3 regions of the Undibacterium sp. GrIS 1.8 genome follow, and region 3 is predicted to be linked to each of the others. Evidence: predicted binding sites of a transcription regulator. Region 3 holds the regulator's gene; each other region holds the start of a gene.

Region 1 (7,600 bases), on a different contig from region 3:
CTTTATTCAGAGCGAAGAATCAAGGTCGTAACCGGGTGTGTCAGGCGGATTGATGTTGGGCGCGTGGTAAATGATTGCGAAGTGCTTGCCAGTTGCAAAGTGCTAGGCTTACTACAGTCACTAGCTTGATTAATTCGCGCCAGATAAACTTATGCAGGCTTAAGCCCTGCCTGAAGACGTTCATACTTGGCTTGCAATTGCTCTGGCGTTTCGCGCCAATCGGGATTAAACGGAATGCAGCTTACCGGACACACTTGCTGGCATTGTGGCTCGTTGTAATGCCCTACACATTCCGTACATTTATTCGGATCGATTTCATAAATCTCCGGCCCCATATAAATTGCATCATTGGGGCATTCGGGTTCACATACATCACAATTGATGCAATCGTCCGTAATCAGTAAGGCCATACTTTTACTATCTCCTGCTGCAAGGGCTTGCAGCATCTTGCGATTACACTGAAGTTTTTTTTGCTAACTCGGCTAATTCAGCCAGTTCGATTTGTGCCGCTTTTTCCGCCTGCTCAAGTACTTTAGTTTGCAGCCATTTATCCACCGACGGGAATACAAATTTCGACACATCCCCGCCCAGCATAGCGATCTCGCGCACGATGGTGCCGGAGATAAACTGGTATTGGTCTGATGGCGTCAAAAACAGGGTTTCAACATCCGGCAACAAATAGCGATTCATACCGGCCATTTGAAATTCATATTCAAAATCAGACACAGCCCGCAAGCCACGCACAATCACCCGGGCGTCGTTCTTGCGGACAAAATCTTTGAGTAAACCAGAAAAACTCTCCACCCGGACATTTGGGTAATGCCCCAGCACTTCGTTGGCGATCAGCAGACGCTCATCCAGCGAGAAAAAAGGCTTTTTGTTTTTGCTGTCAGCAACGCCAACAACCAGCGTCTCAAACAAACCGGAGGCGCGACGCACCAGATCTTCGTGACCTCGCGTGAGCGGATCAAAGGTTCCTGGATATACGGCTGTGACCATCTTTACTCCCTGATTTTGTGTCTATGCACCAATTTGAGAAGGCATTATGCCTGAATTTCGGGCATGTCATGTGTCAAGATGTTGCGTTGCAGTATGTGGAAATACACACTCCCTGCCTGATCTGCACGAATCAGTTTCCAATCAATCAACCATTCTGGATACGCCGGATCGGCAGGATCTTCTGGCAAGGCCGCTTCTGCTTCGACATATAACAAGCCACCAGCCGCCAACAACTTGGCGCACAGCGGCACGATCTTGGTTAAAAATCCTTGCGCAAAAGGCGGGTCGAGAAAAATCAAATCAAATTGTTGCTGGCGCGCTACCAGCGACTGCACCACCGTCAAGGCATCGCCACGAACTAAGGCAATTTGCTGCGCGCCCAGTTTTTGCTGGACTTGCTCTAGCTGCTTAAAAGCGGGCGTGTGGTATTCCACCATTGTGACTGCAGCTGCACCGCGACTGGCGGCTTCAAAACCCAGCGCGCCGCTGCCAGCAAACAAATCAAGACAGCGCACGGTTGGCCATCTGCCGTCCAGCAAATGTCCCAGCCAATTGAAAATAGTTTCTCTGACACGATCAGGAGTCGGGCGCAAACCCTCGGCATCAATCACGGGCAACAAAGTCCGCTTCCACTGGCCGCCAATAATACGTACCTGATGCGGAACGCGCTTGGGACCAGCGGGCGTGGTCGGTTTTTTAGGTTTAGCTTTCATGCACGAGAGTCAGGTTGCGCAGTTTTAAGCTGCTTGAAAAAGAAATCAATTTTATTCATGAATTACAAAACCTACTTAAAAATACAAACTATAACAATAGAAGAGAAATCAATATACTCCCCATTTTTTTATGGGAAACAGCTCTATTGTCCAGCGATTGCTTGGACAACTCAAATATACTAGCTACGAGTATCTATCCTACTAATGAAATGCAACCCACATTACGCACCGAGAAGAGCGTTACTACACCAAAAAACTAAGCTTATTTAGCGCTAAGGCTTAACAGCATAAGATAAGGTAAGGTAAGGTAAGGTAAGGTAAGGTAAGGTAAGGTAAGGTAAGCAAAACTCCCTCAAGATCGCCCAAGACCAGCCAATCGACAACAAATTAGCTCTGCGCACCACAAGGCTCGTCAATCTGGCAATAGGGCTCTGTTAGAATGGCTGCATTCTAACCTGTTCGTCTTCTGTCCTATTAAAACCTCGATGTTTAGCTTTTTCAAGAAAAAACCCAAAGAAGAACCTGCTTCGCTGCCAACCACAGTAGCGCTACCCAGCGCAGAAGCAGCCTCATCAACCGCGTCATTAACTGTGCCAGAATCTTTGGCCAGCAGCGATCAAGCCACAGAAGCTGTCAGTGAAAAACGCTCCTGGATCAGTCGTTTAAAAGCAGGACTGTCTAAAACATCGTCCAACCTGACCACGCTATTTGTCGGCGCAAAAATCGACGATGACTTATATGAAGAGTTAGAAACCGCACTACTGACCTCCGACGCCGGCGTAGAAGCAACGCAATTTTTGTTGGATGGTTTGAAGAAAAAGGTCAAGGAAGAAAAATTAACCGAGGCCGAGCAAGTCAGACTCGCCCTCAAGACCTTGCTTTTAGATTTGCTGACACCGCTGCAAAAACCTTTGGAGCTGGGTCGTCATCAACCCTTGGTGATGATGATTAGCGGCGTCAACGGCGCGGGTAAAACGACTACGATCGGCAAACTAGCAAAACATCTGCAGAAAAATCAACAGTCCGTATTACTCGCAGCGGGTGACACTTTCCGTGCAGCGGCACGTGAGCAACTGACGATTTGGGGCGAACGCAACAACGTCACTGTGATTTCGCAAGAATCTGGCGACCCGGCGGCCGTCGCCTTCGATGCAGTCGCATCCGCCCGTGCCAAAGGGATAGACGTTGTGATGGTGGATACAGCAGGTCGTTTACCGACCCAGTTGCACTTGATGGAGGAGCTGAAAAAAATCAAGCGCGTCATCGGCAAAGGCATGGATGGCGCACCGCAAGAAGTCTTATTGATCATTGATGGCAATACCGGACAAAATGCCTTAACTCAGGTAAAAGCATTTGATGATGCACTCACACTGACAGGCTTAGTGATTACCAAGCTCGATGGTACTGCCAAAGGTGGCGTATTAGCAGCGATTGCCAAAACCCGTCCGGTACCGGTTTATTTCATCGGCGTGGGCGAGCAGATTGAAGACTTGCAACCGTTTAATGCTCAGGAATTTGTGGATGCTCTGCTCAATTAATTTCACCAATTTGCATTGATTTGCATTGATTTATTTAGCCAGATCAAGGATGTTGCCGATGATAGAGTTTCAGCAAGTTTCTAAAGAATATTCACGCGACGCCGTCGCTTTGCGCAATATTTCGCTCACCATCAAACCCGGTGAATTGATTTTTTTAGCTGGCCCCTCAGGCGCGGGCAAATCAACGCTGTTGAAGATGATCGCAGGCATTGAACGCCCTAGCAGCGGCACCGTCAGCGTGAACGGACAAGACATCGGCAAGCTAAAGTCAGGCAGCATTCCTTATCTACGCCGCAAACTGGGTCTGATTTTGCAGGACAAAGGCTTGCTGTTAGACCGTAGCGTGCTGGCAAATGTCATGTTGCCGCTGATTGTCGTCAGCGCTTCTGCCAGCGAGGCAGAAACCCGTGCCCGCACTGCCCTGGAAAAAGTAGGCTTAGCAGATAAAGCGGATGCTATGCCCCTGGCCTTGTCAGGCGGCGAGCAACAACGGGTTGCCACTGCCCGCGCAATTGTCAATCGCCCGCAAATCATTCTGGCAGATGAACCTACCGCTTTTCTGGACAGAGACAATGCAAACAAAGTCATCAGTGCGCTCAAAGCCTTCCAGAGTGCCGGCGTGACTTGTATTATCTCTAGTCATGATGAACAGTTTTTAGATCAGGCCAGCCGAGTGATTTATTTAAATCATGGGCAATTGTGTGACTCCTGGCAATCATCCTCTATGGCGGCATAAACTGATCCAATCTCAAGAAACACCTCAAGTCTGAAGCAACAGGAAAAAATTATATGACCGTCTGGTTTCGTCAGCATTTGTTTGGCTTAAAAAGTGCGTTGGCTCATCTACGCGCCAGCCCTGGCAATTTCTTATTTAACGTTCTAGTGGTCGCGATTGCTTTGGCTTTGCCGATTGCCGGATTAACGCTGATCGAAAATATTCGCCCGATTTCAACTCAGCTCTCGATTGAGCCAGAGATCAGTGTATTTTTGACACCAGACACACCACGCGCCGACGCGATAGCATTAGCTCTGCCAATCAAAAAACTACTGAAAGATGCCAATGTCAGTGCCAAACTCACTTTTGTGACCAAGGACAAAGCATTAGCGGCAATGGAAGAAACCTCCAGCCTGGCAGAGGTTTTATCGACTTTGGGCGGCAATCCTCTGCCAGACGCCTATGTGTTATCACTATCCAACTCAGATGCTAACCGGGTAGAGTTTCTGACAGTACAGTTAAAAAGTCTGCCAGGAGTTGATGTGGTTCAAGTTGATTCAGCTTGGGTAAAACGGCTGGCAGCTTTAGTGCAAGTTTTGCAATTATCCTTACTATTTTTGGCGGTTACATTGAGCGTGGTGGTGATCGTGGTGATTTTTAACGCTACGCGTCTGCAAGTGATCTCCCATCAGGCTGAAATTGCAATAGCCCGTCTGCTTGGCGCGACCAATAGCTTTATTCACCGGCCCTATTACTACACAGGCGCGCTACTGGGATTGCTCGCTGGCTGCGCCGCATTGGCATTGATTGCAGTGTCTCTGCGTCCGCTGAATCAGGCAATTGCAGAATTCGCCAAACTCTACGCATCGGAATTCCACTTGGTGCCGCTAGGATTGTTGGCTAGCCTCGCCTTGTTAGCAACTAGTGTGGTGCTCGGGCTGTTTGGTGCTTTTCTATCGGTACGCCGACAACTCGCACGCGCTAGCTAAACCTTAATTCAACAAGACTTAAGCAAAACCGCTGCAACTTTTCTAAGTTTCCCTGCTCTAAATCAATATAGCTATTTCGTATAAGCAATCAAAAATCAATAGCGATCAATTAGCTTAAGCATATAAATTTGGAGTATTAGCACTCAATTCAAGAGAGTGCTAATATAAGGGCTTGAAATGTCTGATTTAGCCCAAAAGTTACGCTAAATAGACGGCAATAAGGAGGAAGAATGAATCAATCATCGACATCTGTGATGCCAACTTCGGATAGCACAGCGCTTGCACTCGGTTTTACTGGCACGCTGGGCAATATCGACGCCTATATCTCGGCAGTCAACCGTCTGCCTATGCTGACGCATGAGCAAGAAATTGATCTTGCCAAACGTCTCACACAAAATAATGATCTGAGTGCCGCACAGCAACTGGTTATGTCGCACTTGCGTCTGGTAGTGTCTATCGCGCGCGGCTATTTAGGTTATGGTTTGCCGCATGCAGACTTGATCCAGGAAGGCAATATCGGCTTGATGAAAGCCGTTAAGCGCTTCGATCCAGATCAAGGTGTGCGCCTGGTGTCTTATGCGATGCATTGGATCAAGGCAGAAATGCATGAATACATCCTGAAAAACTGGCGCTTAGTCAAAGTAGCAACGACTAAAGCACAGCGCAAACTGTTTTTTAATCTGCGCAGCCATAAAGAGGGTTTGGATTCGATGTCGCCAAAACAGGTAGACGCTCTGGCAAAAATTCTGGACGTGAAGCGTGAAGAAGTCATCGAGATGGAAATGCGCTTGTCAGGCCGCGACATTGCTTTGGATGCACCAACCGATGACGAAGATGATAAATTTGCACCTATCGCGTACCTGAAAACGGAATCTGAAGAGCCGACTCGTGTACTAGAGTCACGTCAGCGGGATCGTTTGCAAAGCGAAGGCTTGGAAACAGCATTATCCAAACTAGATGCACGTTCACGTCACATCGTTGAATCTCGTTGGTTAAAAAACGATGACGGCTCAGGCGCAACTTTGCATGAATTAGCTAGCGAATACGGCGTATCAGCAGAACGTATTCGCCAGATTGAAAGTGCAGCATTGAAGAAAATGAAAGGCGCTTTAGCGAGCTTTGCTTAATTAGCTAACGGCACAGAAGGAACAGTAAAAAGGCGCTCAGTTCTGAACTGAGCGCCTTTTTTATTAACAGGACTTACGCAGCTGAGACAGTTTTGCGTAAGTCCTATTGAAGTAATATTTTCAAATCATGGACAATAGCATCGGTGCTTTGCCCATTGCGTACAAATAAACGAATCCGTCCTTCGGGGTCAAACACATACGTACCAGCAGTGTGATCCATGGTGTAAGAACTTGGCGTCGAACCCGGTGCTTTTTGATAAAACACTTTAAATTCTTTTGCTACTTTGGCAGTCGCAGCAGCATCGCCATACAAACCTAAAAACCGGGAATCAAAGTTAGGAACATAAGCAGCAAGCAAGGCTTGCGTGTCGCGTTCAGGGTCGATGGTAACAAACAAGACCTGCACCTTATCGGACGAACTTCCAAGCTGCTTCATGACCGTAGCCATCTCTGCCATCGTGGTAGGGCAAACATCGGGGCACTGGGTATAACCAAAAAATATTGCTACTGCTTTACCTTTAAAGTCAGCCAAAGTGCGGGCTTTGCCATTGTGATCTGTTAGCGCAAAATCTTTGGCGTAGTCTAATCCCGTCAAATCAGTGTTAATAAATTGAGGTGCAGGTTTATCGCAAGCAGACAAACACAACACCAATATAATTCCGATTAAACGCAGCATAGTAGTCATAATTTTATATAGTGATCGACCAATAAAGCCGCAAATAGCAACGATAAATATACGATCGAAAATGTAAAAGTTTTACGTGCTAACGCATCGTCATAGTGACGATAAATACGCCATGCGTACCATAAGAAAATGGCACCCAAAATCACTGCGCTGGCAAGATAGATAAGACCACTCATATGCACAGCGTAAGGCAACATCGTGGTAGCGAATAAAGCAATCGTATAAAGCCAGATATGGAAACGAGTAAATTCTAAACCATGCGTAATCGGCAACATCGGTAAACCTGATTTGGCGTAATCATCGCGACGGTACATCGCCAAAGCCCAGAAATGTGGTGGCGTCCAGACAAAGATAATCAATACCAGCAGCCATGCCTGCATAGGAACATCGTTAGCAATCGCAGCCCAGCCCAGCGCTGGCGGCATCGCACCGGATAATCCGCCAATCACGATATTTTGTGGCGTGGCTGGTTTCAGAATAATCGTATAAATCACGGCATAACCGACGAAGGTAATGAAGGTGAGCCACATCGTCAGCGGATTCACGAGTGCGTACAAAACCCACATACCGAGGCCGCCGATCACGCCAGAAAAAATCAAAATCTGCATCGGGCCGATTTCACCCTGTGCCGATGCGCGGCGAGCGGTACGCGCCATGCGAGAATCTATCTCACGTTCAACCAGACAATTAATGGCGAATGCAGCACCAGCCAACAACCAGATCCCGATCGTGGCCGCGACCACCAAGCGCCAGTCAGGCAAATCAGGCGTCGCCAGAAACATACCGATCACCGCACAAAACACGGCCAATTGCGTCACACGCGGCTTGGTCAAG
Region 2 (7,600 bases), on a different contig from region 3:
TCACGCCGATTTCTGCAGTGGCAGGACAAAAGATCACGACGATCGAAGGCATGTCCGGCGACAAAGTTGGCAAGGTAGTGCAAGACGCCTGGGTGAAGCATGACGTCGCGCAGTGCGGCTACTGCCAAAGCGGACAGATCATGAGCGCGACAGCGCTTCTGAAGTCGAATAAAAAACCGAGCGATGCCGATATTGATGCCGCAATGGCGGGCAATATCTGCCGTTGTGGAACCTATGTCCGTATCCGCGCTGCAATCCATGATGCAGCCACCCACCTTGCCTGAACCAGGAGACGATCATGCATTTTGATATCAGTAATGAATTACCAAAACAATTGCAAGCCATGTTCGAGCAAGAGTCCGGCGCAAACAATGCTGTCAGCGCACAAGCTGACCTGCCACGTCGCCGTTTTTTAAAAGTTGCGACCATCAGCGGTTTTGCTCTCGGCGTATATCCGCTCATCGGCAACGCACAAAACAGTCAAGATTCGGTTACAGCGAAAGCCGGCGGACTGAAAGCAATCGAACAACCAGCGGCGTTTGTCCGGATTGATAAAGATGGTACGACCACGATCACCATCAACCGGCTCGATTTTGGACAAGGTGTGCAGACTGGTTTACCGCTGATACTGGCAGAAGAGCTGGATGCCGACTGGAGCAAAGTCAAGAGTGTGCATGGTGACAGCAACCCTGCCTATGTTGATCCTGTGTTTGGAATTCATTTAACGGGCGGTTCCAGTTCGATCAAAAATTCGTACACACAGTATCGCGAACTAGGCGCGCGTACACGCGCCATGCTGGTCGCTGCAGCAGCGAAGCAATGGAATGTAGATGCCAGCAGTTTAAAAACACAAAATGGTGTCGTGATCGGCCCGGGCGGTAAAAAGTTAAGTTACGGTGAACTGGCAGAAGCAGCGATGAGCCAGCCGGTACCAGAAAAAGTGACGCTCAAAGATCCGAAGAATTTCCGTCTGATCGGTAAACCTACCGGGCGCCTTGATGCCAGAGCAAAATCGACTGGCTCGCAACAATACGGGATCGATACCCATCTGCCTGGCATGTTGACAGCGGTCGTTGCCCGCCCTCCGGTATTCGGTGCAAAAATTGCCAGCGTAGACGACACAGCCGCCAAAGCAATGCGCGGCGTGAAGGCCGTTATCCGCATCCCGGTTGATCGTGGTGGAGAGGGTATTGCCGTGATTGCCGATGGCTACTGGTCTGCCAAGCAAGCCCGTGACGCACTCAAAATCCAATGGGATAACTCGGCTGTTGAAAAAGCAGATAGTGCGCAATTATTAGTGAGCTACAAAGAGCTGTCGAAACAAACTGGTAAGCTGAAATTTAACGACGATATTTCAAGCATGGCGGCAGCACCAATGAAGATCGATGCTGAATTCGTCTTCCCATTTTTAGCGCATACGCCGATGGAGCCACTCAATTGCACCGTGGCGATCAATGGTGACAAAGTAGAACTATGGGTAGGAACACAAATGCCAGGCATAGACGGTCTTGCAGCGTCAAAAGTATTGGGAATCCCACCGCAAAACGTCAAGGTCAACACGCAAATGGCAGGCGGTGGATTTGGTCGCCGGGCAGTGCCGACCAGCGATTTTGTGGCAGAAGCATGCACTGTTGCCAAAGCCGCCAAGACCGCAGGATTGACCGCGCCGGTTCGCACGTTGTGGAGTCGTGAAGATGATGTCAAAGGCGGTTACTACCGGCCTATGCATGTGCATCGGGCACAAATCGGTTTTGATGCCAAGGGAAAAATCGCCGGTTGGGATCATGTGGTCGTAGGACAATCGATTCTGGCTGGCACACCGTTTGAAGCCATGATGGTTAAAGACGGGATTGACTCCACCGCACTGGAAGGGATGAAAGAGCCATACGAAATTCCTATGCGTCTGTCAGTACATCATCCCAAAGTCAATGTGCCGGTATTGTGGTGGCGCAGCGTCGGCTCTACTCATACCGCTTTCGTGATGGAAACCTTGCTCGACGAGATTGCAACAATGACCAAGCAAGATCCGGTCGCTTATCGTTTAAGCCTGATCGGCGATCAGCATCCGCGTCATAAAGCCGCCTTACAATTAGCCGTCGCTCAGTCCGGCTATGGTAAAAAGACCTTAGCCAAAGGTCATGCGTGGGGCGTTGCAGTGCATGAATCCTTCCAGACGGTCGTGGCTTATGTCGTAGAAGCCTCGGTCAAAGATGGCACACCGACACTGCATAACGTCACAGCAGGCATCCATTGCAATCTTGCCGTTAATCCTAAGAGTATCGAAGCTCAAGTCCAGGGCGGTGCGTTGATGGGTTTATCGATGTGCTTACCGGGTGCGGCGATCACTCTAAAAGATGGCGTGGTGGAACAAAGTAATTTCGGTGATTATGTCGTGCCACGAATTACAGAAATGCCAAAAGTCAGCGTGCATATCGTACCAAGTGCGGATGCACCGACCGGTATGGGCGAACCTGGATTACCTCCGCTGGCGCCGGCTTTTGCAAATGCGATTGCTAAAGCGACTGGCAAACGCTTACGCGAATTGCCGTTCAAACTAGCGTAATCATCCTGCGGTAATCACGGCATAAATATAATCGGGGTAGCGTAATCGAATAGATTCGCTATCCCGATTTTTTTCATCGTTGTCGATTTTCTTTTTGCACCATGTAGAGTCGTGCTAAACGGATATTTTTGATGACTTTTTGATTCCAAATCAAAATTAAAAAAAATTCAACATAACTTCATCATCGATAAGCATCTGATTATTAAAGTATTTTTAATATTTCACTTCAATCAGCCTTGAAATAGGCGTCTTCCGCCCATATAATTAGCACTCGTCGGGAGAGAGTGCTAACAATCTCTGACCTGTACTTATTTTTGTAGCAACCATTATTTAAATATCATCTTTGTCCGTGAGACACCGGTAACGTTGCAGAGCATCGCAGCACAGTGTCTTACATTATTTTGTAAAACCATTGCTATTTTTAGCTAATCACAAGGAGTTTGTATGAACCTTCGTCCCCTGCACGACCGCATTATCGTCAAGCGTCTGGATCAAGAAACAAAAACAGCATCTGGCATCGTATTGCCTGACGCGGCGGCTGAAAAACCAGATCAAGGTGAAGTTTTGGCGGTTGGTAACGGCAAACAACTCGACGACGGCAAAGTACGTCCATTAGAAGTCAAAGTGGGCGACCGCGTCCTGTTTGGCAAATATTCTGGTCAAGCAGTCAAAGTTGACGGCAATGAAGTTCTGGTAATGCGCGAAGAAGACGTTTTCGCAGTCGTTCAGAAGTAATTCATTTTTTGTAATTCAGTCTGTTATTTACTCTGTAATGCAGACTGAAAACAATATTCCATTCAAGATTCTGGAGATTTAACATGGCAGCTAAACAAGTAATTTTCGGCGATGATGCACGCGCTAAGATCGTTAATGGCGTTAACATCCTTGCTAACGCAGTTAAAGTAACACTGGGCCCTAAAGGTCGTAACGTTGTCCTGGAACGCTCTTTCGGCGCACCTACAGTGACTAAAGATGGTGTTTCAGTCGCTAAAGAAATCGAACTCAAAGACAGATTAGAAAACATGGGCGCGCAGCTCGTGAAAGAAGTTGCTTCACGCACTTCTGACAACGCTGGTGACGGTACAACAACAGCAACTGTATTGGCACAAGCGATTGTTCGCGAAGGTTTCAAATACGTTGCTGCTGGTTTCAACCCAACTGATCTGAAGCGCGGTATCGACAAAGCGGTTACAGCCATCGTTGCTGAAATCAAAGTGTTGTCCAAGCCAACTACAACCAACAAAGAGATCGCTCAAGTTGGTTCTATCTCTGCTAACTCCGATGCAAACATCGGCGACATCATTGCAAAAGCAATGGACAAAGTCGGCAAAGAAGGCGTAATCACTGTTGAAGATGGTAAATCTTTAGACAATGAGCTGGACATCGTTGAAGGTATGCAGTTTGACCGTGGCTACCTGTCACCGTACTTCATCAACAACCCGGAAAAACAATCCGTGATTCTGGAAAATCCGTTCATCCTGTTGTTCGACAAAAAAATCTCGAACATCCGTGATTTGCTCCCAATCTTGGAACAAGTCGCTAAATCAGGTCGTCCATTGCTGATCATCGCAGAAGATGTCGATGGCGAAGCATTGGCCACTCTGGTTGTCAACAACATCCGTGGCATTCTGAAAACAGCCGCTGTTAAGGCGCCTGGTTTTGGTGATCGTCGTAAAGCGATGTTGGAAGATATCGCTATCCTGACTGGCGGCCAAGTAATTGCTGAAGAAGTTGGTCTGACATTAGAAAAAGCGACTTTGGCTGATCTGGGTCAAGCTAAACGTATCGAAATCGGTAAAGAAAACACGACAGTGATTGATGGTGCTGGTCAAGCTGTTGGTATCGAAGCACGCGTTAAACAAATCCGCGCGCAAATCGAAGAAGCAACTTCTGACTACGACCGTGAAAAACTGCAAGAACGCGTTGCCAAGTTGGCAGGCGGCGTTGCTGTGATCAAGGTTGGTGCTGCAACTGAAGTTGAAATGAAAGAGAAAAAAGCCCGCGTTGAAGATGCTCTGCACGCGACTCGCGCTGCGGTAGAAGAAGGCGTTGTTCCTGGCGGTGGTGTTGCTCTGTTGCGCGCACGTCAAGCTGCTGGCGTCATCAAAGGTGACAATCCAGATCAAGAAGCCGGTATCAAACTGGTGTTGAAAGCGATCGAAGCGCCATTGCGTGAAATCGTTGCTAACGCCGGTGGCGAGCCAAGCGTTGTTGTCAACGCCATCATTAACGGCACAGGTAACTTCGGTTTCAACGCTGCTAACGATACTTATGGCGACATGATCGAAATGGGTATTCTGGACCCAGCAAAAGTAACACGCTCTGCTTTGCAAAATGCAGCGTCTGTCGCTGGCTTGATCTTGACAACTGATGCTTTGGTTGCCGAATTACCAGATGACAAATCTGGTGGTATGAGCGGCGGCATGGGTGGTATGGGCGGCATGGGCGGTATGGACGGCATGATGTAATTCCGCAAGGAATAACTTCGCTGAACGTGGCGTGCAATACGCCACATTAGGTAAGCAAAAGCTAAGCAAAAAAGCTTCACAGTGAAAACTGTGGAGCTTTTTTATTTTGTAAGATTAACTGTGTACAGAGTTAGGGGATAGCATGAAATCATACGGCTGCAAACCAAGAATGAATATACTCATAGTATGTATATTTAAATCGTCCATATAATCATTGGACAATAAGTATATTTTTTATAATTTAATGGGGAGTATATTTATTTTCGGTTATTCCATGCCGTGCCGGGCAAATCGAAAGAGGATAAAACTATTCAGGCAAGACAACGCATCTGTGTAAATACAACGTCAATCTGTTGAAAATAAATAATGTTCTTAGAGTAATATTCTTAACAGAGAAATTTATACTTGTACAACGCAAGATTTCTCTAATGCATTCTCATCCGTGTTCAGATGTAGGGCTTAAGCAAAGTTGCTAACCGAGTGACGCAAAAGCAGTTTGCTGCAAGTCCGGACATTATTTCAATAACGACTTACAAGACCATAGAGCCATGATGAAATCACTGTCAGCACGTCTACCCGCTATTAGTTACTTTCTATTCGCAGGTTTTTTAATTGCTACCGCTTTACGCACCCACAACGACACTACGATTGCGATTGTTTGTAGCTCTGTTCTCATGTTTGCAATGTGTTGGGCCAATGCCATCCATTTGCTTGGTGGCAAAGCAGCACTCAAGTTTGTCGCGATTGCCCTGAGTTTTGGCTGGTTTGCCGAGCAAATGGGAGCATCACATGGCTGGTTTTTTGGTAGCTACACCTACACCGAGGTGCTGGGCTGGCGCTTAGGTGATGTGCCGATGGTGATCCCGCTAATGTGGTTTGCGCTGACCTACTCTTGCTATGTGATCAGCAACTTGATTGTCTGGCGCACGCCGCTGGACACTTCCTCCGCGTCCGGCAATATATTGTTCATGTCGTTTTTAGCAGCGATGCTGGTGACTGCATTTGATCTGGGCGCAGACCCGTATATGGTATTCGTACTCAAAGCCTGGATCATGACCAAAACTGATGGCTGGTGGTTTGGCGAAACTATTCAGGGATTTTTTGGCTGGGTCTTTGTGTCGTCGATGATTTTACTGACCTTCCGCCTTTCCACTCGGGATGCGATTAAAAAACCCGGTGTGGCGTTTAGCAAACAAGAGGCACTGTTGCCGATGGGTTTATACGCCAGTGGGATGATCTTCCAGTTATTGCTAGGCTACCCTGTAGAAATCCGTAGCATGACCGTATTTGTGATGGGCATACCTTTGCTGTGCGCCTTTGCTGGCTGGTGGCAGTGGACGATAGAACCAGTGCCGCCGTCAGAAAGTAAAGTCAGCGATGCCGAATTAGACCAAGCCCAATATCAGGCGGACCCCTTGGCAGACAATACCATTGCCGCGATTCTCGGCCCTTGGGATGCGGCCACAGGAATCGATTTTTTGCGAGTACATGCCATGCACTGGCAAAAAATCGGCATCATCAATCAACAATTTGAGCAATGGCAATCCAACGCCGCCATCTATCACTGGACACCTGCCAACCCAGCCACGCCAGCCGATATCAGCGCCAACTTACAAAGCTATCTGCACGAAGGGCGTGCGCTACCGCCATGGGCAGATCTGGCGCAAATACATCGTGCCGAGACCTTGTTTATCGACTACGGCATGTTGTCGTGCTCTTTGCTTTTTTGCTCTAGCCTGCCGCAATGCTATGTCATACCCGACCTGTCGGCGGTATTGCATATTGCAGGACAATTAGAGAAACACACTGAGTACCGGGTACGCTCCACTGCGGCGATGATCTTCCCTGTCATGTTGGCGGGTGGGTTGACCAAACCAGACGGCAGCGGCGTCGCACAGATCCTTAAAGTACGCCTGATTCACGCCACCATACGTAACTTGATTTTGCATGGCAATCCTGCCGATCTGGTGCTGGCGTTGGGTAATCATCAAAATCAAAATGATGCCGGCGTCATACCGCCACTAGCCGCGGGCGCATTGCCAGAGACCTCCAACAATATGTACCAGGCACTGTTCTCACACGGCTGGAAGTTAGGCGAAGACGGTCTGCCTTGTAATCAGGAAGAGCTGGCTTATACCCTGCTCACCTTTGGTTATGTATTTTTGCGTAGTCTGCGCACACTGGGCTTAGGATTAGTTCAAGAAGACGAGCTGGCCTATTTGCATACATGGAATGTGGTAGGCCACATTTTAGGGATTCGACGCGAATTAATGGCTGAGACTATGGAACAAGCAGAAGCCCTGTTCAATCAGATGCAAGCCCGTGGTCGCGCAGATCCAATTGATCCCGATCCTCGCCCCGGCCTTGGTATGGCATTGATGAATACGATGGAAGCAATCATACCTATCCGCTTGATTAAACCTTTTCCTGTATTAATGACACGTTATTTATGCGGCACCAGAACAGCAAAAGATATTGGTATTGATGGCCGGGTGTCTTTGCTGTCGCGCATGGTGTTTAGTTTGGGTATGTTACTGATCAGGATGACCGATACCGTGGTGCGGCTGTT
Region 3 (7,600 bases):
AATGTCGCTTAAAGCAGAATTAGTGTTAAGTCCTGCGCTAGCGCGTGCTGGTTCTGTAGAGAGTTTCAGGTCCGCAGCCGCCATACTTTTTCTCGCCAGAGAAGCATAGATGTCTTCGCTATCAGCATGACTGATCAGGCTAAGCGCGTCATTGATGTTTGGCGCTTTCCAAAAAGACTCAACAACTGGCGCGGTTTTGCGTACGCGCCAAAACGACCAGGTTTTATAAAAAATAATGAACCAGCTAACGAGAGACATTGCCATCAAAAAATAAGCTACTGCGTGGCTTATTTCATCAACTTGTGACCAGTAATCAAAAATCATAGGGCTCGTTAGAGAAATCGTTGGTGAATGAATTAGCGAATGAGTTGGTAAATGAATTGGTAAATGAATTCGTAAATAAGTATGAGCTTTGTGATTTCTGTATTTTCTAAACTACTGAATTCAAACCCAGAACATCAAACATATCGTATAAACCAGTTTTCTTATCAGCCAAAAACCGTGCTGCGCGCAAACTGCCGTGGGCGTAATTAATCCTGCTAGAAGATTTATGGCTGATTTCTACCCGCTCACCAATCCCTGCGAACATCACTGTATGGTCGCCGACAATATCGCCGCCACGAATGGTAGCAAAGCCGATCGAAGAAGGGTCACGTTCGCCTGTAACGCCTTCACGCGCGAACACGCCGACTTCGTTCAAATCACGACCTAATGTACTTGCGATGACTTCGCCCATTTTTAATGCGGTACCGGAGGGCGCATCAACTTTATGACGGTGGTGTGCTTCGATAATTTCTATATCGTAGCCTTGCGCAAAATTCTTGGCTGCCATTTCTAACAACTTCAACGTCACATTCACGCCGACACTCATGTTCGGCGCAAATACAATCGCCGTTTTTTGCGCTGCAGCAGCAATCGCTGCTTTACCTTCGTCATCAAAACCAGTCGTACCAATAACCATCTTAATGCCATGTTCCGCGCAGTAAGCCAGATGCGTTAAGGTGCCTTCAGTACGGGTAAAGTCGATCAGACAATCAGCATCTGCCAAAGCCGTCGACAAATCAGACTCAATTAAAACGCCAACTGGCTTGCCTAAACTGGCACCGGCATCAGCACCCAAAGCAGGCGATCCAGGCAAATCCAGTGCGCCGACCAGTGCAACATCATCTGCCGCAGTGATGGTCTCGATCAACATTTTACCCATGCGACCAGATGCACCAGTCACGGCGATTTTTAATACTGTCATCGGAATACCTTGATTATTTTTTCTTATCTTTATCCGTCGTCAGGATAGAAGATTCAGCTCTCACACCAATTGCAGAAGTCGTAATATTGGCTAAGTAGTCTTTTTCGTTGGGCAAATTACCCCCCTCAAAACGTTGCACAGTATTGTTCTTAAAAAATACCGCCACACGGCTGGTGAGTAATTCGCCGTTCGGCTTTAATAAACGGAACGGGTAGTCCCAGCGGTCTTCGTGGAACATATCGGTCAATAATGCCGTGCCCAGCAAAAATCGGACTTGCTCACGGGTCATGCCTTCTTTGAGTTGCGATACCATCTCTTGCGAGACAAAGTTACCTTGCTGAATCGTAATCCGGTAAGGCGAGATATAACCTAAAAATTTGGATACACCGGTTGGCGTCGTTTTTTGTGCGCCATCAGCAGAATTGAGTTTGGCGCCGTCTTTGTTACCAGTATCCGTCACTGCGGAGTCAGTGGAACTAGGGAGCTTGGTCACTGGCGGTGTATCCACCATAGGATTGAGCATAGCGCAGCCAGAGACACCAACTACACCAAACGCCAAAGCGAGAGCAGTCAAGCCTTGCGCGGTACCTCGGGATACTTCAGAAAACAACAATCGCATAAATAACCTCAATGTGATGTGCAACGGTGTACAGTTTGCAAAAAATAATTAATTCAAACAGCTTATATCAATCTTACTTACTAATTTATTACGTTTAACTTTGGCGTTACTTGGGTAGTAACTTAGGTGGCAACTTAAGTGAGAGCCTACACAAAGAACACAAATACAGCGCGAGATAATCTTAGGACAACGCAGCATAATGAAATTACTCACTGATGCAAGCTTAATATACGTCGATTAAAACCCCAAAAAACCACCCTGAAGTTACGCCGGGATTATGCTGAGATTCACTTTGAGTTAAGCTCTAAACCCGATATCATAAAGCAGATACACTCTTTTTGACCGAAAACATGACGAATACCACTCCCAATCTCAAATCCAGCGGCCTGAAAGCGACTTTGCCAAGGCTGAAAATTTTAGAAATTTTCCAAAGTAGCCCAGTTCGCCATCTGACAGCGGAAGATGTTTATAAAATTCTGCTGAATGAAAATATGGATGTCGGTTTAGCGACGGTATATCGGGTTTTAACGCAGTTCGAACAAGCCGGATTGTTAAATCGCAATCATTTTGAAACCGGCAAAGCCATCTTTGAACTAAACGAAGGTTCGCATCACGACCATTTGGTCTGTTTGGACTGCGGTTTGGTAGAAGAGTTCTATGACGAGCAAATTGAGAAGCAACAACATGCCGTTGCACTGGAGCGTGGCTTTACTATTGCTGAACATTCGCTAGCGATGTATGGTCATTGCACCAAACAAAATTGCGAACACAGAAATCGCAAATCATAAAAAATGAGAACACAAGTATCAGCTTCTACTGATATTTACTGATCAAATTCGTACTCAAACGTCGCTACTGGTATTTTCGCTGCTAGCACTTTGCTTACGAATTTTTTCTACTACCCCTGCCACTGCATCAATCACTCGCTGTGAATTAAAAGGTTTTACGATATAGCCGTGAATACCGGCTTTAACAGCCTCCGTCACCGTGGCTTGATCTTTATTCGCAGTCACCATCAAAATCATCGCATTTGGCAATGCCTCCTTCATTTTTGGCAATATTTCTAAGCCGCCGATTTTAGGCATAACTACATCCAATAGAATAATTTGCGGATTGAGTTTGATCGCCATTTCCAAACCCGACCCACCATCAGAAGCATCGCCAACGACGTTATAACCCTCGCTGCGCAGTACTACCCGTAAAACCTCACGAGTCATATCATTGTCGTCAACAATTAAAACAGAGATATTTTTGTTGTTCATAACAACCTCACTATTTGGAGTTTGGATACTGGATATCGGCTATTGACTTAGCGCATTTGAGAGTAGCTTTGCAGTGATATCAACAATAGGAATAACACGTTCATAAGCCATACGAGTTGGCCCTATCACCCCAAGCGTGCCTACAATTTTACCGTTCACGCCATAAGGCGCAGTGACAATACTCATTTCATCCATCGGTACGAGTTGCGATTCGCCTCCGATAAAAATTTGTACCCCTGTCGCTTTACTAGACACATCCAGCAATTGCATCAGCCCGGTTTTTTGCTCGAACATATCAAATAACTTACGCAAAGAAGTCATATTATTCGACAAGTCCTGCACATTGAGCAAATTGCGCTCGCCTGAAATCACAACCTCGTCCGACTGATCTGACATCGCATCACTGCCTGCTTCGACCGCCGCTTGCATTAGGCGCGTCATATCGTTTTGCAATTGGCGTAATTCAGTGTTGATACGTAAGCGAGCATCTTCAAAACTCAATCCACCAAAATTTTGATTCAGATAATTCGCGGCCTGCACCAATTGCGAGGAGTTGTAATCAACATCGGTCAGCAGCAAGCGGTTATGCACCTCACCATTGGGCGCAACCACGACTAGCAAAATCCGCTTTTCAGATAAGCGTAAAAACTCGACTTGCTGAAATGTTGATTCATGCCGCGGGGTCATGACTACACCTGCAAATTGCGATAGCGACGACAACACCTGAGCCGCGTTAGAAATAATTTTTTGTGGGGAATTAGAAAACACGCTCGCTTGCATACGCGACTCCAGCGCAGTGCCATCAAATTCCTGCACGGTCAGTAGTTTGTCCACAAACACGCGGTACCCGCGCGGGGTCGGAATCCGTCCAGCCGACGTATGCGGGCTGGCGACAAAGCCCATTTCTTCCAGATCTGCCATCACATTACGAATGGTGGCCGGAGATAACTCCAGTCCAGAAATTTTTGAAAGCGCCCGCGAACCCACCGGCTGACCATCAGCGATGTAGCGTTCTACCAGAGCTTTAAGTAATGTTTGTGCGCGAATATCGAGTTGCATGTTGGTATTCTATGCGAGCGTTGTAATCAATGACATACAAATATAAACCCATATTCGCTTGCAATGAAGCAAGACGCTTATTATTTGGTGCTTTTAATGCAATTCTCAAATTTTCCCTCGATACATCTTCATAAAATCTGTTTACTTTAATATTTCAATTAATATAGAATTATTGAAATAAAATAGAAAATTAAACCCAGATTTCCCATTGGAACAGCGGCAAGTGCGCCTTTGGCGGACTGACTGGCTAGACGCGACGACGACGCAAGCTGAATCTTGCTAGGAGGAGCAACAACGCCAGGCAGTTCGCCAAAGGTGCAATTGTCGCTGTAGCGCTCGCACTCAAATCGCGGTGGTGTTATCCCTCTGAAGACCGCACGCCGTCTGCGTTTTTTGCGAAGTGGTAGCGGTCTGATGGAAAATCTGGGTTAAAACAAGGGGAATTAAATATGGAAACTAAACAAGCTGTTAGCGCCCTCGCCGCGATTGCCCAAGATTCCCGCCTGGCGATCTTCCGCTTGCTAGTCCAAAGTGGCCCCAGCGGCGTCATCGCCAGCAAAATCAGCGAACTCCTTGGCATTGCGCCATCGTCTTTATCCTTTCATCTAAAAGAGCTGATGCATGCCGGTTTGATTACGGTGCAACAAGATGGGCGATTTATGATTTACGCCGCCAATTTTACGGTGATGAATGATCTGATCGGCTTTTTGACGGAAAACTGTTGTGGCGGAAATCCTTGCTCTCCAAACGCGACCTGCGCACCGGTGGATCAGCAAGTCACCGAGCGAGAGAATAATCACGGCAGTACTGCAAACCTATGACCCAAATCTCCGCTAATAATCGGATCAAAGCGAACTTATCCCGACGTCTGGTCGCCGAAGGTCTGGGTACGGCGTTTTTGCTCGCGATTGTGATCGGCTCTGGCATCATGGCCGAACGCTTGTCCGCTGGCAATATTGCAATCGCTCTGCTGGCGAATGCGATAGCGACCGGGACTGGTTTAGTTGCCTTGATTTTGATGTTTGGCGCGGTCTCCGGTGCGCATTTTAATCCGGTAGTCAGCCTATCCGAAGCATGGCAAAAAAATTTGCCCTCATCAGAATTGTTAGCTTATATCGCCGTTCAAATTGTTGGGGCATTTGCGGGTGTGGCAGCTGCACATTACATGTTTGATGATCCATTATTTTTTGCATCAACACATGTACGAACCGGTGCTGGCCAGTGGTGGAGTGAGTTTGTTGCGACTTTTGGCTTAATTGCCACCATCATCGGCTGCTCGCGCAGCAAGCCAAGTTTGACGCCATTTGCCGTCGCCACTTACATCACAGCAGCATATTGGTTCACCTCCTCGACATCGTTTGCCAATCCAGCAGTAACTCTAGCGCGCGCCTCCAGCAATACCTTTGCAGGAATCAGACCGGCAGATACGCCGGGCTTTATCGCTGCCCAGTTGCTAGGTGCGGCCGCTGCGACTTTACTATTTTGCTGGCTTTATCCAGCACCGCTGTCAGAAGTAAAAAGCATAGCAAGCAAGCTTGCGCCCAACGATTTTGCTTAAATCATTCCGGCTACTCTCAATATTTTTTAAGCTAACTATTACTTAATTACTTAATTACCTAGGCGGACTTCCATGACGATCACGATTTATCACAATCCCAAATGCGGCACCTCGCGCAATACGCTGGCCTTAATCCGCAATACTGGTGTCGAGCCAGAGGTCATTGAATACCTGATCACGCCGCCAAGTCGCGATAAATTGCTGGAGTTAATTGCGGCCATGGGCATCCCGGTGCGTGACTTGCTACGACAAAAAGGGACTCCGTACGAAGAGCTCAAATTGGACGACAGCAAATGGACTGACGATGAGCTAATCAACTTTATGCTGAAGCATCCCATCCTGATCAACCGCCCGATTGTTGTAAGCCCGATGGGGACGAAACTATGCAGACCGTCGGAACTGGTGTTAGATATTTTACCGTTACCGCAACTGGGTGAATTCGTCAAAGAAGATGGCGAAAAAGTGATCGAATTGATTGATAACGAGGTTCGCCGTGTCCAAGCTAAATGATCTGCCTAATCTGGATCAGGACTTATTTGCAGTACCTGACAATACACAGTTAAGACCCGCAGCGCCTGCCACACATGCGCCGCGTTTTTTGCTGCTGTATGGTTCGCTACGCGAGCGCTCGTATAGCAAATTACTGACGCTGGAGGCGGCTCGTTTGTTAGAAGCGATGGGCGGTGAGGTACGCGTGTTCGATCCACAAGGTTTGCCTTTGCCGGACGGCGCGCCGGAGGATCATCCCAAGGTCAAAGAGTTACGTGATTTATCTTTGTGGGCGGAAGGCATGGTCTGGTGCTCGCCAGAACGCCATGGCGCGATGACCGGGATTATGAAAGCGCAGATAGACTGGATTCCTCTGTCAATCGGCGCTGTGCGTCCGACACAGGGTAAAACGCTGGCAGTCATGGAAGTCTCCGGCGGATCGCAATCGTTCAATGCTGTCAATCAGTTGCGCATTTTGGGTCGCTGGATGCGAATGCTGACGATACCCAATCAATCATCAATCGCCAAAGCATTTTTAGAATTCGACGATGCGGGACGGATGAAGCCATCAGCGTATTACGACCGTGTAGTGGATGTGATGGAAGAGTTGATGAAGTTCACGCTGCTGACACGCGATGTCGCACCGTATCTGGTGGATCGGTACAGCGAACGTAAAGAGAGTGCCGAGGCTTTGCCCAAACGTGTGAACCAAGGATCGATATAAATACCGATTAGAAAACGTGACGTCCATCTGAATTAACCGACATACGGCAAAATCATCCAGCACTACATTCTTACGTAAAAAAATATACTCCCCCTATTTTTTATAAAATATCTCTTATTGCCCAGACTTTATATGGACACTCCATATATACATATGACAGTATATTAATAACCCATAGGCAATTGTGTAGCGGACTGAGATCAAAACGTAGATCAAAACAGAAACCAAATGGAGTCGCATCAACACTGGCGCGATGTCCGCTAGCGTATTTTCCCGCTATAATCGTCGACATATGAAAAAGCCCGTCAGACTATTCTTATTATGGATATTGATGATTGCGATCCCGCTGCAAGGGTTCGCGGCGGCCTCTATGCTGATGTGCGGCAGTCAGCATCATATGAACCCATCACACCCAATGCGACAACACGCAAGTCCATCAGATCAGCGAGTCATGCATGATGAAATGCATCACGATATGCTGAGCGATCAGGTGAACAATACAGTGAGTAATGCAGCCGGCAATAATAGCCATAGCCACCACAGTAGCGACACCAATCTATCGGTCAAGCATAAATGCAGTGCCTGCGCCGCTTGCTGTGTCGGTGCTGTGATTCTGAGTGATGCGATCAAACCGCAAGTCAAT

The links. Region 3 encodes HrcA, which represses chaperone genes, less so after heat shock. Its sites were predicted from a motif close to TTAGCACTCNNNNNNNNNGAGTGCTAA; they were not measured.
Region 1: the regulator HrcA is predicted to act here: its motif matches at 5,091-5,117, upstream of rpoH (RNA polymerase sigma factor RpoH).
Region 2: the regulator HrcA is predicted to act here: its motif matches at 2,828-2,854, upstream of groES (co-chaperone GroES).

What each region holds. Positions count from the first base shown of each region.
Region 1 covers NZ_JBEONQ010000022.1:50,928-58,527, reverse strand. The annotation lists gene AAKU64_RS12225 (DUF484 family protein) at 1-53, shown strand, start outside; gene AAKU64_RS12220 (YfhL family 4Fe-4S dicluster ferredoxin) at 150-410, opposite strand; gene coaD (pantetheine-phosphate adenylyltransferase) at 454-999, opposite strand; gene rsmD (16S rRNA (guanine(966)-N(2))-methyltransferase RsmD) at 1,044-1,712, opposite strand; gene ftsY (signal recognition particle-docking protein FtsY) at 2,198-3,250, shown strand; gene AAKU64_RS12200 (cell division ATP-binding protein FtsE) at 3,309-3,986, shown strand; gene AAKU64_RS12195 (cell division protein FtsX) at 4,040-4,954, shown strand; gene rpoH (RNA polymerase sigma factor RpoH) at 5,185-6,081, shown strand; gene AAKU64_RS12185 (SCO family protein) at 6,185-6,766, opposite strand; gene cyoE (heme o synthase) at 6,763-7,600, opposite strand, start outside.
Region 2 covers NZ_JBEONQ010000012.1:44,376-51,975, reverse strand. The annotation lists gene AAKU64_RS07640 ((2Fe-2S)-binding protein) at 1-284, shown strand, start outside; gene AAKU64_RS07635 (xanthine dehydrogenase family protein molybdopterin-binding subunit) at 299-2,563, shown strand; gene groES (co-chaperone GroES) at 3,008-3,298, shown strand; gene groL (chaperonin GroEL) at 3,382-5,031, shown strand; gene AAKU64_RS07620 (carotenoid biosynthesis protein) at 5,580-7,600, shown strand, end outside.
Region 3 covers NZ_JBEONQ010000008.1:54,612-62,211, reverse strand. The annotation lists gene AAKU64_RS05570 (MotA/TolQ/ExbB proton channel family protein) at 1-324, opposite strand, end outside; gene dapB (4-hydroxy-tetrahydrodipicolinate reductase) at 431-1,246, opposite strand; gene AAKU64_RS05560 (outer membrane protein assembly factor BamE) at 1,260-1,865, opposite strand; gene fur (ferric iron uptake transcriptional regulator) at 2,216-2,653, shown strand; gene AAKU64_RS05550 (response regulator) at 2,708-3,127, opposite strand; gene hrcA (heat-inducible transcriptional repressor HrcA) at 3,167-4,186, opposite strand; gene AAKU64_RS05540 (ArsR/SmtB family transcription factor) at 4,636-5,007, shown strand; gene AAKU64_RS05535 (aquaporin) at 5,004-5,744, shown strand; gene arsC (arsenate reductase (glutaredoxin)) at 5,817-6,254, shown strand; gene arsH (arsenical resistance protein ArsH) at 6,223-6,957, shown strand; gene AAKU64_RS05520 (hypothetical protein) at 7,250-7,600, shown strand, end outside.